One region of the Clostridium sp. ETTB3 genome, then DNA from elsewhere that is predicted to be linked to it. Evidence: a T-box and tRNA genes for the amino acid it is inferred to sense, from the RefSeq annotation. Region 1 holds a T-box; the other regions hold tRNA genes.
The links. A T-box is a leader RNA that pairs with one kind of tRNA and senses whether it is charged. The one in region 1 lies ahead of thrS (threonine--tRNA ligase), so its partner is inferred to be a tRNA-Thr.
Positions count from the first base shown of each region.

Region 2: it encodes a tRNA-Thr, which carries the amino acid that the T-box ahead of thrS (threonine--tRNA ligase) is inferred to sense. The anticodon was not compared.
Region 3: it encodes a tRNA-Thr, which carries the amino acid that the T-box ahead of thrS (threonine--tRNA ligase) is inferred to sense. The anticodon was not compared.

Region 1 covers NZ_CP199832.1:320,770-326,052, reverse strand. The annotation lists gene ACUN06_RS01640 (hypothetical protein) at 1-2,403, opposite strand, end outside; T-box leader at 2,823-3,036, shown strand; gene thrS (threonine--tRNA ligase) at 3,213-5,144, shown strand; gene ACUN06_RS01630 (5-formyltetrahydrofolate cyclo-ligase) at 5,267-5,283, opposite strand, start outside.
Region 2 covers NZ_CP199832.1:2,788,502-2,793,784, reverse strand. The annotation lists gene ACUN06_RS13390 (BaiN/RdsA family NAD(P)/FAD-dependent oxidoreductase) at 1-1,128, opposite strand, end outside; gene ACUN06_RS13385 (hypothetical protein) at 1,376-1,957, shown strand; tRNA gene ACUN06_RS13380 (tRNA-Glu) at 2,081-2,155, shown strand; tRNA gene ACUN06_RS13375 (tRNA-Val) at 2,163-2,238, shown strand; tRNA gene ACUN06_RS13370 (tRNA-Asp) at 2,245-2,321, shown strand; tRNA gene ACUN06_RS13365 (tRNA-Thr) at 2,353-2,427, shown strand; tRNA gene ACUN06_RS13360 (tRNA-Glu) at 2,434-2,508, shown strand; tRNA gene ACUN06_RS13355 (tRNA-Val) at 2,517-2,592, shown strand; tRNA gene ACUN06_RS13350 (tRNA-Asp) at 2,598-2,674, shown strand; tRNA gene ACUN06_RS13345 (tRNA-Glu) at 2,734-2,808, shown strand; tRNA gene ACUN06_RS13340 (tRNA-Val) at 2,817-2,892, shown strand; tRNA gene ACUN06_RS13335 (tRNA-Asp) at 2,899-2,975, shown strand; tRNA gene ACUN06_RS13330 (tRNA-Thr) at 2,993-3,067, shown strand; gene ACUN06_RS13325 (ATP-binding protein) at 3,203-4,183, opposite strand; gene ACUN06_RS13320 (DnaD domain protein) at 4,176-5,180, opposite strand.
Region 3 covers NZ_CP199832.1:479,698-484,980, forward strand. The annotation lists gene ACUN06_RS02365 (M23 family metallopeptidase) at 1-58, shown strand, start outside; gene spoIIID (sporulation transcriptional regulator SpoIIID) at 181-435, shown strand; gene mreB (rod shape-determining protein MreB) at 536-1,570, shown strand; gene yyaC (spore protease YyaC) at 1,613-2,152, opposite strand; tRNA gene ACUN06_RS02385 (tRNA-Tyr) at 2,580-2,664, shown strand; tRNA gene ACUN06_RS02390 (tRNA-Thr) at 2,706-2,780, shown strand; tRNA gene ACUN06_RS02395 (tRNA-Tyr) at 2,784-2,868, shown strand; tRNA gene ACUN06_RS02400 (tRNA-Val) at 2,892-2,967, shown strand; tRNA gene ACUN06_RS02405 (tRNA-Thr) at 2,973-3,047, shown strand; tRNA gene ACUN06_RS02410 (tRNA-Tyr) at 3,053-3,137, shown strand; SAM riboswitch class I at 3,256-3,388, shown strand; gene metK (methionine adenosyltransferase) at 3,477-4,652, shown strand; gene nagA (N-acetylglucosamine-6-phosphate deacetylase) at 4,748-5,283, opposite strand, start outside.

The sequences.
Region 1 (5,283 bases):
AACACTATCTTCTACTTTAAATTCAGGCGCCTTATTATAAATATACTTTAGCTTATCAGCTCCTATTTCAAATCTTACATTTTTCATGTAATCAGAATCATCAATTCCATCTTCATAATTTTCTTGATAACTTTCTGCTTGATTTGTATTGCCTGCTCTAGTTGTTAATTCTAGAGCTTGTTCTCCCCCACCATTTTCTGGTGTTTCACTTGACCCTCCATTAGGTTGTTGTTCCGTATTTCCATCTGAAGGTTCAGTTGGTGTTTCACTTGGATTTTGTTCAGGAAGCTTATTTTCATCTCTATCTACACCATGAATTATTATATTTTTAGGATTATTTGACCATACTTCTATACGATCACCAACAGTATATTTATAACCATCAAACTTCTTTAATACTGATTTTAAATTGTCAGTACCTTTAATGTTTAATGTTTTTTGTAATACACCACCATTTGTATATACCTTTAACTTAAATATAGATGATGATACTGATGAATCTATAGGTTTATCCACTATATTTTCTAAGTTATCTACTAAAAATTTATGTTCTACAGAATCAAATTTTATTTTAAATAGACTTTTATCTCCATCTTTTAATTCTATATACTTTTCATCAATTGGATTGCTTGATGTAACTATTAAATTCATTTGTGCAGTACTAGATTTACCCCAACTATCTGTAACAGTATATGTTATAGTTTGAGTTCCAACTTTAGAATTATTAAAATCACTATGACTTATTGAAACAACTCTAGCATCTAAATTATCTTCAGTAAATTTATCAAAGTCATCTGTTATTTTATTATTTTTTATCTCCTTTAATGGATCAAACTCTCCACCTCTTGCTATTGTAACAGCATTTAAAGATTGTATTTCAGGTGCTTGATTAGTTACTTCTTTTAATCCACTTTTTGTAATTCTAAATCTTCTAGATGAAATCTCTTGATTATCCATCCCATTAGAATAGTTTTTAATTTGTCCATTTTCAGTTAAATCACCTGAATCATTTTTGGATAAAACATTTATTTGTCCATCTATTTTAAGCTTAGGAATAAATGAAGGGGAACTTGGATTATTTTCTGGATCACTTTCATTATTTGTTCCATTCTTAGTTTCTGCATGCCATATTCCTATATAATCCCCTTCTTCAAAAAGATAATTATTTATAGCATCTAATTTATCAGAGTCACTTTTGTCACTACCTAATAAGGTTGCTGAAGTTTTTACATTCATATCCTTATCGTATAATACAAACTTAAAGTATTCTCCATCAACTGAATTACTTAACTTTCTTCCATCTTCATTTGCTATTTGTATTTGATTTGCTATAGTGTCGAATCTTATTTCAAATCTTGCTATTTGACTCCCATAATATGGTGTCCCTTCAACTGTTATTACATTGGCAGCTAATCCAGTAGCAGTTTGACTTGTATTACCACTTGAACTTCCAGTACGTAAATTAATTTCTTCCCTAATAATTTTTGGCTCTTCTTGTTTTACTTCTTCTTGTTCCACTTTTTTAGGTGAAATCTTTCTCTTACCAGTTGCTTTTCTTCCCCAGCTATCTTCAACAGTATAACTTACCTCTAAAACTCCACCTTCAAGTTCTGTTATTAAAGGCACAATTTTAGAATTATCAATATCCCCATCATGATCATCCTTTATTGATATTCCAGTAAGAATATCATTCATAGGATTTTCTGATTCTTCAATATCTGTAAGTCCATTTATAACTGGTGCTTCATTATATACAGTTTTAAGGTGATCTTCTTCAACTTGGAATCTTACATTTCCAATGTAATCATAATTATCAATTCCATCAGAATAATCTTCCTTTTGCTTGTCCACATCGCCTTGAATATTACCAGTAATCTTTAATACATCCTTACTATCAGTAGGTGTTATTTGTATAAAATCGCCTACTTCATAGTTTAAACTTTTTAATGGCTCTAATTTTTCAGAATTTCCAGTATCCTTACCTTTAAGTTCTACTGAAAATTTCTCTTTTTGCTCTTTATCAAATATTTTTATAGTATACATTGTTTCTTCTGGAGTTTCTTCTGATATATTCTTTTCAGATTGTTCACTAACAGTGAATTTCTTTTCTTTTTCATCAAATCCAATAGAAAACAATAATTGATCAGTTTTATCTATATATGCATTAAATTTAACTTTATCAAGTCCTAATTCTTCTTCCTTTAACTTGTTGTCTTGGCTTGTCTCATTTTCATCTTTAGAACTTGATTCTTCACTATTAGAATCACTTTTATCCTTATCAACTTCACTATTTAAACCTTTTTTAATAAATGCATCTTCAATTGTTGTTGCAATTGCATTTGTTGGCAAGGTTTGAGTAAATAATGCCGCTGCACAAATAATGGACACTAACCTTTTATTCATTTGTTTTTTTCACTCCCTTCTATTTAATTAAATAAATATAAACTTTTTATATTTATAGATAATTAAAATATTAAATTCACCCTCCCTTCATAGATTGTGATATTAATATAAAGAGCATTTTTAATGCTAATCGTAAAGATAGCATTATACTTTTATTATTTTACACTAATATTTAAATTTTTGTAGCTTTTTGTCGTAATTTGTTTTATTTTATTCAACTTATGCTTTAAATAATTAATTCTTTAAAAAATTAATCATTACTAGTTTATTGACATAATTAATTTAGATATTTATAATTATTGTTAAATAAAACTTAAAAATGGAGTCATCAAATTAAAAATTATATAATATATTATTTTTATAATTAAAAATTAATCTAATATATTATAGTATTTATTTTTAATGAAACAACCCCATAAATTAAATCTATGAAGAGACAAGTAAATTAAACCTTCATTTTCAGAGAGAAAATACAATAGCTGAAAGTATTTTTATATGAAATTAATTGAAAACTACCTCTGAGAGACTCTAATCCAGTCCGTTGCATCACGTTACGGTGTTTTCTTAAGAGGCCTTTATTTTATAGGCAATTAAGGGTGGAACCGCGGGAATTATAATGCTCTCGTCCCTTTTCTATACTATTTGTATAAGAAAAGCGACGACGAGCTTTTTTTATACATAAACTTATTAACAAAATTAATTAAGTTTAAATTTGCATTAAGGTTAACCTCAAAACGCTACACACATATTTAACCTTTTTACAACATTATTATTAACTAAAAACATAAAAATGAAGGGAGTTATTAAAAATGATTAAAATTACTTTAAAAGATGGATCTATTAAAGAAGTTGAAAATGGATCTTCAGTTTTAGATGTTGCTAAAGCAATTAGTGAAGGTTTAGCAAGAGTTGCACAATGTGGAATAGTAAATGGAAATGTTGTTGATTTAAGAACAACTTTAAATGAAGATTGTGAATTAGAAATTTGCACTTTTGATGCTCAAGAAGGAAAAGATACTGTAAGACATAGTATTTCTCATGTTCTTGCTGCTGCAGTAAAAAGATTATTCCCTGAAGCAAAAATTGCTATAGGTCCTGCAATTGCTAACGGCTTTTATTATGATTTCGATGTAGAAAAAGCTTTTACAGCAGATGATTTAGATAAAATAGAAGCTGAAATGAAAAAAATAATAAAAGAAAATCCTTCAATAGAAAGATTTGAACTTCCAAGAAATGAAGCTTTAGAACTTATGAAGGATGAACCTTATAAGGTTGAATTAATAAATGACCTTCCAGAAGATGAAATTATATCTTTCTACAAAATTGGTGATTTCACAGACCTTTGTGCTGGTCCTCACGTAATGTCATTAAAAAATATTAAAGCCATAAAGCTTTTAAGAACTGCTGGTGCTTACTGGAAAGGTGATGAAAAAAATAAAATGCTTTCTAGAATTTACGGAACAGCATTTTTAAAGAAAGCTGATTTAGATGCTCACTTAGAAGCTTTAGAAGAAGCTAAAAAGAGAGATCACAATAAATTAGGAAGAGAACTTGGAATCTTCACAACTGATGAGAAAGTTGGTCAAGGTCTTCCACTATTTATGCCAAAAGGAGCTAAATTATTCCAAACTCTTCAAAGATGGATTGAAGATGAAGAAGAAAGAAGAGGCTATGTATTAACTAAAACTCCATTTATGTCTAAAAATGATTTATTTGTTGCTTCTGGACACTGGAGCCACTATAAAGATGGAATGTTTGTATTAGGTGATGAAGAAAAAGATGCTGAAGTTATGGCATTAAGACCTATGACTTGCCCATTCCAATTTACAGTTTATAATGCAGAACAACATAGCTACAGAGATCTTCCTATAAGATATGCAGAAACTTCTACTTTATTTAGAAAAGAAGCTTCTGGTGAAATGCATGGATTAACTAGAGTTAGACAATTCACTTTATCTGAAGGTCATATAATTTGTACTCCAGAACAATTAGAAGATGAATTTAAAGAAGTTGTTGATTTAATAAATTACGTTATGGAAACTTTAGGTATATCTGAAGATATTTCTTATAGATTCTCTAAATGGGATCCAAAAGATACTGAAAAATATATAAACAACCCAGAGGCTTGGGAAGCTACACAAAATCAAATGAGAACTATATTAGATCATTTAGGAATTGATTATGTTGAAGCTGAAGGTGAAGCAGCATTCTATGGTCCAAAGTTAGATATTCAAGCTAAAAATGTTCATGGAAAAGAAGATACAATAATCACAGTTCAAATTGACTTTGCTTTAGGTGAAAGACTTGGTATGACTTACATTGATAAAGATGGAGAAAAGAAAATACCATTTGTTATTCACAGATCTTCAATTGGATGTTATGAAAGAACTATTGCAACTTTAATTGAAAAGTATGCTGGTGCTTTCCCAACTTGGATGTCTCCTGTTCAAGCTAAGGTTCTTCCACTATCTGATAAGTATGCTGAATATGCTGATGAAGTAGTTAAGACTTTAAGAAAAAATGGTGTTAGAGTTGAAGTTGACCACAGAGTTGAAAAGATTGGTTATAAGATTAGAGAAGCTAGACTTGAAAGAGTTCCTTATATCTTAGTTGTTGGTGAAAAGGAAGCTGCAAACAATGAAGTTTCTGTAAGAAGCAGAAAGAATGATGATGAAGGTGCAATGGCTTTAGATGCTTTTGTTTCTAGAATCACTACTGAAATAGCTAACAAAGAAAGATAGTTTTATAAAATAAATTAATTTAAATAAGAAAAAATCTAATGTAATCTGCACATTACATTAGATTTTTCTTTTCACACAACTTATTTAAAGTTACAAGTTTCAAGTTAATATAAATTTTAGTTTTATTTGTTAGTTATAA
Region 2 (5,283 bases), 360 kb from region 1:
AGGAACTATATTAGATTCTAATGTAGTAGGGTTAATTTCTTTTGTATTTACGCCACCAACAGTAACTTGTGCTTGATTAAAGTCATTAGTACCTGTACATGTAAATTTCCAAGATTTTAAGGTGCTAATTAATTTTTTCTTTTCATGCCAAGAAAGTTCATAACAAGGCATTTGAAGATTATCAATTCCAGATTCCTTAAGAAGTATAGGTATTAGTTTTTTATTAACGACACCAATTAATGCATTTATTATTGGTCTATGACTAAGTAAAGCAAAGTGACATTCTATAAAATCCTCTAATTCTTCAAGAGTATAACTTGGCATTAAATCAACAATAATTTCTGTTTTATTTTTCTTAAAGGTATTTTCAGAAGCTAAGGCTGATATTTGAAGTATAGGAGGGCCTGATATTCCATAGTCAGTAAATAATATTTCTCCAAATTCTTTTTTTATGGCTTTATCATCACATAAAAGAGTGACATATCCATCAAACTTTATTCCAGATAATGCTTTTAAATGATTATAATCTAATTTTAATTGAACTATTCCAGGAAGCAAATCAGTTATTGAATGACCCAGCGATTTTGTTAATTTATAACCACTTCCATCTGAACCTGTCTTTGGGGCAGATTTTCCTCCACAAGCTAAAATAATTTTATTAGCTGTGAATAAATTAAACTCCTCATTAGTTGTGGATAATTTAAATTCTTTACCCCTGTGGATATCTTTTACTTTGCAGTTTGTGTATAAAGATATATTTCTATCTTCTAAAGCCATTTTTAAAATATCAACAACTGATGAAGCTTGTAATGATTGTGGATAAAGTTTGCCATTTGGAAGAGATACAATTGGAAGTCCTAAAGATAAAAAAAAGTTTTTTGTATCTTCAAGAGAAAATTTTTCTAATGCTGAAAATTTAAAGTCTGAATTAGAACTATGATAATTAATAAATGGAGGTTTAATACAATTATTAGATATATTACATCTACCATTACCAGTAGTTAAAATCTTTTTACCAATTCTATCACTTCCTTCAACTATAGCAACATCCATTCCAAAGTCTTTTGCAGTAATAGCAGCAACTAAGCCAGAAGCTCCACCACCAACAATTATTAAATCATGATGCAAATAAAACAACCCCTTTCTGTTAGTTAGTAGTTGGAAGTTAGCAGTTATGTATCAAATTTAATTTGTGATTTTGTTTTATATGTATTAAAACAAGAATTAAGTTATAAATTGAATTTAAAATACTAGCTAAAACTACTAATTACTAAATATGATAATGTTTTGACTTATGTTCTGCAATAATAATTATGTAATTATAAAATAATAAATTTAAAAAATTAAGGAATACTAAATTTAGAGGTGAAATTTAATGATTGTTAAGATAGTTAATACTGAGTGTGAAGATTATAATAAAGAATTTAAATTAAGAAGAATGAATTATGATCAAGTAGTAGTTAATTATCCAGATAGTAAAGGAATAAGAGTATTTAATAAGGATTCAGTTGAATTTATTACTGAAACTGAAATAGATGAATTTTTAGTTAAATATAATGATTTTTTAAAAATTAAATTAAATAGGGGAATTTCAGTTGCGTTATATAAGGCGATTTTAGATACTATAGAAAATGAATATAATATTGAATTTAAAAGTCTTAACTTATTAAAAGATAAATATGCAATAAATAAAAGGGGAGTATGGGAAAAAGAAATTTTATGTGTTATTAATGAAATTATACCTATAAAAATAAATGCAAGTGGACAAAATTTTAAAAAAAGTGGATTTAATATAAAAGTTGAAGAAGTAAATAAAGAAGAATTTTTTGAAATTTGTTCTTTTGAAATAAAAAAAATAAATAAAGAAATTAAAGAAAAAGAAGATATTTTAGCGAGATATGGTATGGCAATTGAAAAAGTTAAAAATCCTGAAAATGTGGTAACCATGCTGATTTAGAAGTTTTTAATATTACATAATAAAAAATATATAAAAAAAAATTAAAAAAAGTGTTGACACTATATATAATTTTAGGTATTATAGGTAATGTGCTCGGGAGAGCGTAGGAAAAACAAAAAACTAGGCCCCTTGGTCAAGCGGTCAAGACACCACCCTTTCACGGTGGTAACAGGGGTTCGATTCCCCTAGGGGTCACCATTTATTTGGAAGCATAGCTCAGCTGGGAGAGCATCTGCCTTACAAGCAGAGGGTCACAGGTTCGATCCCTGTTGTTTCCACCAAATAATGGCTCAGTAGCTCAGTTGGTTAGAGTGCCGGCCTGTCACGCCGGAGGTCGAGGGTTCGAGCCCCTTCTGAGTCGCCACTTTAATTTAATATTAAAGTCATAAAAATGTGCTTCATTGGCTCAATGGCAGAGCAGCTGACTTGTAATCAGCAGGTTGTTGGTTCGACTCCGACATGAAGCTCCATTTTATGGCCCCTTGGTCAAGCGGTCAAGACACCACCCTTTCACGGTGGTAACAGGGGTTCGATTCCCCTAGGGGTCACCATTTTATATGGAAGCATAGCTCAGCTGGGAGAGCATCTGCCTTACAAGCAGAGGGTCACAGGTTCGATCCCTGTTGTTTCCACCAATAATGGCTCAGTAGCTCAGTTGGTTAGAGTGCCGGCCTGTCACGCCGGAGGTCGAGGGTTCGAGCCCCTTCTGAGTCGCCAATTTTATAAAAAACTCAATGTAAACAAATGAATAATGCATTGTAGTGAACAAAAGACTAGGCCCCTTGGTCAAGCGGTCAAGACACCACCCTTTCACGGTGGTAACAGGGGTTCGATTCCCCTAGGGGTCACCATTTTATATGGAAGCATAGCTCAGCTGGGAGAGCATCTGCCTTACAAGCAGAGGGTCACAGGTTCGATCCCTGTTGTTTCCACCAAATAATGGCTCAGTAGCTCAGTTGGTTAGAGTGCTGGCCTGTCACGCCAGAGGTCGAGGGTTCGAGCCCCTTCTGAGTCGCCATTTTAATTTTATAATATGCTTCATTGGCTCAATGGCAGAGCAGCTGACTTGTAATCAGCAGGTTGTTGGTTCGACTCCGACATGAAGCTCCAAAAAACTTCACTAAGGTGAAGTTTTTTTTGTTTTAAAAAATAATTATTAAAGCAAACTTATATAAATACATATAGTTAAAAAAATCCTAATAACTTATTTCAGTAAAGAAATTTAAGTTATTAGGATTTGTTTTTTTATTTTTGTCTTTTTAAATTAAGTTGTATTCTTATATCTTCTGCAAAAAATTTAAATAATTTAAATTCACCAATTATTCTTGAAGAAATTCTTTCGCTATACCTTTTTGAGATAAGAGGAAGACTTAAGTTTGTAGAAATAAGCATCTTTTTATTTTTTAATATTTTTTTATTAATTAATGTAAATAATTCTGTAGATGAGAAATCGGTAATTTGTTCTGAACCTAAATCATCAATAATTAGTAAATCACAATTAATAAGAAGATTTTCTAAATCAGTATCATTATTAAATTTTATATCCTTAAGTGCACGTAAAAGGTCATCAGAAGTTTTATAAACTACAAGAAATCCCTTATCTAATAATTCTTTAGCAATACACCATGATAAAAATGTTTTACCAGTACCAGAGTTACCATAAAACAAAAGGTTTGTATTTGAAGTTTTAAAGTTTGGTAAGTATTCACCAGTTATATATTCAAGGATATCTTCTATATTTTTACGAGGAGTATACCTTTCATCGTTTAATTTATGATTAGAATATAAATTTATATTAAAGTTTTTAAAATTATTAGTTTTAACAGCTTCTTCTAAATCTGAATCTTTATAATATAATTTAATTAATTTAGATTTAAAACAAGAACATTTGTCTATTCCAATAAATCCAGTATCTTTACATTTTGGACAATTGTAGTGTAAATTTAAATAATCAGGATTATATCCATGAGATACAAGCATTTCATATTTTTTAGCTCTTAAGTCGGTTATTTCTTCTTTAATGTTATTTAATTCATTTTGATCTGTAATTCCCCTTAATGCAGCCATAGATAAATTTAAACAAAGTTTTTGAATTGTTGTATCTAATTCTAATATTTCTGGATATTTATTTTTTATTTCTTCACGTCTTTTCATTAATTTACGATTTTCATCAGTACGAATTTTTTCATACATATCCATAAGTTCCGTTTGATATCCTTTAATCATCTTTATCCCATCCTAACAATTTCTTTTCTAATGAATCATAATCATATTCACGAGCTTCAAAGTTATTAAATTTAAGAGGATTAACCTCAGGGGTTTTTTTAATAAAATTTTTATTATTATGTGGAGATTGAGAAGCTTTATAAGCAACTTCTTTATTTTCAATAGCAGCTAAAGTTTTTAAGTTATTTTTATTCCAACTTGATAAAATTCCATCAATATATTTAAAATCAGAACGATTTAATCTTTGGAAACAAATATTACAAGCTTTTTCTATAACTTCTAAAGGAAATGCATAATCAATTATCCATTTCTCAAGCATTTCTTGTTGAGGTTTCATTAATTCAGGATTTTTTATTCCTAAATAATTTAATATATGTCGTATTTTTATCCACTTATCTTCTGTTTTCTTTATATAATTTTGTGCATCATCAATACTTGTAATATTCATATCATGCCAAGCAATGGCAACTTTTTCTATATAACGATAATCGCTTTTGCCTCGAGAAACACAATATTCTATAAGTATTAAAATTAACTCAGATGAAAAATTAAATTCTTCTTGCCAACTTAAATAAGTAGTCATTTCTTTAGGGGATAGTGGCCTTCCTAATAATCTTTCGATATCATTTAGCATATCTTTAGTTGAGGTTTTATTTAATGCTTCGAGCAAGTTAACTTCTTTATTTCTAGATTTTGAGTCTTCAACTAAGTCTATAAATTCAATATTATAATTACCCATTTTATCTATTGGAATAAGCTTAATTACACCTTCGTCGTTCCAATAATTTAGTGCATTTAAGATATCAGATTCAAGTAAGTTTAATGTTGAAGCTAATATAGTTGAGTTAGCACCCATTTCACCAGAATTATTATATTTTAACATTAATAGATAAACTTTAATAAATTCTCCACGAGCTTTTGGCATGTACTTTTCAATAAACACATTACTTACTAGTGTAAAGTTTGATGAGTTATTTTTTAACATAAAAGTGCTCATAATTTTTTTACCTTTCTTAAGTATTATTTGAATTTAAACTTAATCAATTTAAGTTTATTTTAACGCAATCATATTTAAATATAAATTAAAAAAAGCAATTCAT
Region 3 (5,283 bases), 160 kb from region 1:
AGTAGAAGATGTAAATGGAAAAGATGTTGATCCAAGTGCTTATTTTATTGCTAAATAATTTACTAAGTATCAGTCATTTTAAATGACTGATACTTATATAAATTATTTAATTTTAGATATTATGAATTTTTTTGAAGATTAAGTAAATAATAAATAGATGTAAGTTAAGGAGGTATAATTTTGAAAGACTATATAGAAGAAAGAGTTTTAGAAGTAGCTCAATATATTATTGACTCAAAGGCAACAATAAGAAAAACAGCAAAAGTATTTGGAGTAAGCAAGAGTACAATTCATAAGGATATGACAGAAAGATTACCTAAGATAAATCCAGCAATAGCAGAAAAGACACATTTGATATTAGAGTTAAATAAATCAGAAAGGCATATTAGAGGTGGAAAAGCCACAAAAATGAAATATAAAGCAAATGACCTATAAAGATATTGAATGATAAATTCATTACATATATAATAAAAATGAATAAATTTGAAGAAAAAACAAATATTTCGAAGTTTTAGTATATATAGGAGTGAATAAAATGTGGTTTTGGAGAGCTGGTAGCGATTTAGGAATTGATTTAGGCACTGCTACTGTACTTGTATATGTAAAAGGCAAGGGAGTAGTTTTAAAAGAACCTTCAGTTGTAGCAATTAATAGAAATAATAATAAAGTTTTAGCTGTTGGTGAAGAAGCAAGAAAAATGATAGGGAGAACACCAGGAAATATTATAGCGGTTAGGCCATTAAGAGATGGGGTAATATCAGATTATGATATTACAGAAAAAATGCTTAAAAGTTTTATAAAAAAGGCATTAGGAAAGAGAAGAGTAATTGCACCTAGAGTTGTAGTTTGTATTCCATCAGAAGCAACAGAAGTTGAAAAAAGAGCTGTTATAGATGCAGCTATTAATTCAGGAGCTAAAAAGGTTAATTTAATAGAGGAGCCATTAGCAGCATCAATTGGAGCTGGACTTGATATAACACAGCCTAATGGTCATATGATAGTTGATATTGGTGGAGGAACAACTGATATTGCAATTATATCTTTAGGTGGAGTAGTTATTAGAGAGTCTATAAAAGTAGCTGGAGATAAGTTTGATGAAGCAATTATTAAATATGTAAGGATGAAATATAAGATTTTAATCGGAGAAAAGACTGCTGAAGATTTAAAAGTTAGTGTAGGATCAGTTTTTAAAGATTCGAGAAATATATCAACAAGTATAAAAGGTAGGAATTTAATAACTGGGTTACCTGGTGAAGTTTTAATTTCAACTGAAGAATTAAGAGAAGCTTTAATGGAGCCGGTTTCAATGATTTTAGAAAGTGTAAAATCTGTTTTAGAGCAAACTCCTCCAGAATTAGCCGCAGATATAATCGAAAGAGGGATATTAATGACTGGTGGAGGAGCGTTAATAGATGGATTAGATAAGCTTATCGAAGATAGTACAGGCATTAAGGTTAATGTTGCAAGTAATTCTATAGAAGCTGTAGCATTAGGAACTGGAGAGGTGCTTAAATATGCATCAAAATTGGACAATGAGTTTACTAATAAGGAAATTACTTTAATAGATTAGAGTTTGGTTTTTAAAATAAACAATGCTAGAAGTAGTACAGTTCTAGCATTGTTTATTTGATAACGAATTTAGATAATAGGCATTAATTAAGCCGTTAGAAATAACTTTTGCCATTTCAAATACTAAGTGAAGTCGTATACTGCGAGAAGTAAAAAATTCAGCTGCATCGCTAGAATCAATTATTCCAATTATTGAGGCAACACCAACATCAGGTAATGATTTTCCAACACCCTTTCCAGGATGAATTGGATAATCGCGTGTATGAATCTCGCCAATGGAATTTGTATCTCCAAGACAAGCATCTATTCCTATTATACATGCATTAGGGTGTAATTTATTTATTTCTTCTAGTTTTTTATCTAAATTCAATGCGTGAATAGGATCCTTTAATGTTCCATATACAGGTAAGGGAAAATTATGTTCTTCAAGAAATGTTCCAACAAGTGGTCCCAAACAATCACCAACACATTTATCAGTACCAATACAAACTATAATACTATTAGGATTAATATATTTTATCATAAATTCAGCAATTTCATAGTAAGCTAAATTAGATTTATAATTAAATTTCCTTTTAATCAAATAATTCACCCCTATCTTTATAATGAAGATTATTTTTATTTGTTATAAATAAGGAAGCATATATTAAAATTCTTCATGAAATTTTATCTCATATAAATATATGACTTATAAAGCAATAATATAATTTTTATAAAAAATAAAGTTTATATTTTTATAATTAAATAAAAATATATTAAAATGCTATCCTTGTACTTATACTATATTTATTAAAAATAAATGTGTTACTAAAATATAAGGGAAATATATTTAAAGTATAAAAAGAAAATTATATTAAAATGGAGAAAAAGAGAGTAATTTAAATTTAATTACATATAATTAGGGATAATAGGCTAAAATAGTGGTTGAAATATAATTGGTTTAATTATATACTAGTCCTTGTCAGTTCGGCAGTAACAAAACGAACGGCACAAAGTTATAAAACAAAAATGGGGGAGTTCCCGAGAGGCCAAAGGGGGCAGACTGTAAATCTGTTACGTTTCGTTTCGATGGTTCGAATCCGTCCTCCCCCACCATTAATAACTTGAAAATTAATGAAATTGAAATTTGTTAATATGCTTCATTGGCTCAATGGCAGAGCAGCTGACTTGTAATCAGCAGGTTGTTGGTTCGACTCCGACATGAAGCTCCAAATGGGGGAGTTCCCGAGAGGCCAAAGGGGGCAGACTGTAAATCTGTTACGTTTCGTTTCGATGGTTCGAATCCGTCCTCCCCCACCATTTAAAATTTTCAAATTAATTATGGAAGCATAGCTCAGCTGGGAGAGCATCTGCCTTACAAGCAGAGGGTCACAGGTTCGATCCCTGTTGTTTCCACCAAATAAGCTTCATTGGCTCAATGGCAGAGCAGCTGACTTGTAATCAGCAGGTTGTTGGTTCGACTCCGACATGAAGCTCCAAAAATGGGGGAGTTCCCGAGAGGCCAAAGGGGGCAGACTGTAAATCTGTTACGTTTCGTTTCGATGGTTCGAATCCGTCCTCCCCCACCATTTAAGCATGGTTTATACCATGCTTTTTTTATATATTAGTTATACATAAAAATAAAAAATTATTGACATAGTATGGATATATGTATAAAATGTTCTTAGAAATAAAATTTGATATTAGTTCTTATCCAGAGAGGTGGAGGGATAAAGGCCCTGTGAAACCCGGCAACCTGTTGATAGTGACAAGTAATAATATTTGAAACTAGTAGACGTGGTGCAAATTCCTGCAGAATTTTTAATTTGCAAGATAAGAAGACATTAGATAATAATAAGTCTCTTCTTTTTGCAAGAGACTTTTTTTATTGCTTAGAATTAATATCAGAATGAGAGGAGCTAAGCAAAATGAAAAGATTATTTACATCAGAATCAGTAACAGAAGGGCATCCAGATAAAATATGTGACCAAATTTCGGATGCAGTTTTAGACAGTATATTAGCAAGGGATCCAATGGCAAGAGTTGCTTGTGAAACAGCAGTAACAACAGGAATGGTACTAGTAATGGGGGAAATATCAACATCTTGTTATGTAGATATTCCTAAAGTAGTTAGAAACACAATTAAAGAAATTGGATATGATAGAGCTAAATATGGATTTGATTGTGATACTTGTTCAGTATTAACATCTATTGATGAACAATCAAGTGATATTGCAATGGGAGTTGATGAGGCTTTAGAATCTAGAGAGGGAGAAAATGATGAAGTTGAAGCTGTAGGTGCTGGAGATCAAGGAATGATGTTTGGGTTTGCAACTAATGAAACACCTGAATATATGCCTTCACCAATTGCTATGGCACATAGATTATCAAGAAGATTAACAGAAGTAAGAAAAAATGGAACTTTATCATATTTAAGACCAGATGGTAAAACTCAAGTAACGGTGGAATATGATGATAATAAGGTAGTAAGAATTGATGCAATAGTTATATCAACTCAACATGATGAACATGTAAGTCAAGAACAAATAAGAGAAGATTTAATGGAGCATGTAATAAGAGCTGTTATACCTGCTGAATTATTAGATGAATCAACTAAATATTACATTAATCCAACTGGTAGATTTGTTGTTGGAGGACCACAAGGAGATAGTGGATTAACAGGAAGAAAAATTATAGTTGATACTTATGGAGGATATGGAAGACACGGTGGTGGTGCATTCTCAGGAAAAGATCCAACAAAGGTTGATAGATCAGCAGCTTATGCAGCAAGATGGGTAGCTAAGAACTTAGTTGCAGCTGGTATAGCTGATAAATTAGAAATTCAATTAGCTTATGCAATAGGTGTTGCAAAGCCAGTATCTATTGAAGTTGAAACTTTTGGAACAGGTAAGTTAAGTGATGAAGAAATAACTAACATTGTTGAAAAAGTATTTGATTTAAGACCAGGAGCAATTATAAGAGATCTTGATTTAAGAAGACCTTTATATAGACAAACAGCTGCTTATGGTCACTTTGGTAGAAATGATTTAAATTTACCTTGGGAACAATTAAATAAAGTTGATGAAATAAAGAAATACCTATAATAAAAAGCGAGGACATAAGTCTTCGCTTTTTATTATAATTAAAAGATTAAGTATCTTATGATGAAATTAATACAAAGTTTCTAGAGTAAAAAATATTAATTAGAATAAACTACCTTACCACCAATTATAGTAATTTTAATATCAATATTTTCATCAAAAACAACTAAATCAGCATCAAAATTTTCTTTAATTTGCCCTTTTTTATTATCAACCTTACAATATTTTGCTCCGTTGTAAGAAGCCATTTTAATTATTTCGTATAAAGGATAGTCAGTATTTTCATAAATATTTTTTATTGCTTTATTAAGAGTTAAAACAGATCCAGCTAATGCTCCATTTTCAAGTCTAGCAGCACCGTTTTTTACTATAACAGGTTGTCCGCCTAAAGCATATTTTCCATCAGGCATTCCACAAGCACACATTGCATCAGTAACTAATAATGTTTTATCAGTTCCTTTTTGTTTATAAGCAATTCTTAATGATGGGTAAGATATATGAATACCATCAGAAATTGTTTCTGTAGTTATATCAGTATCAAAAGTTGCGCCTACAACTCCAGGTTCTCTATGGGTAAAACCAGTCATTGCATTAAATAAGTGTGTTGAATGGCAAAATCCACTTTTTATACCTT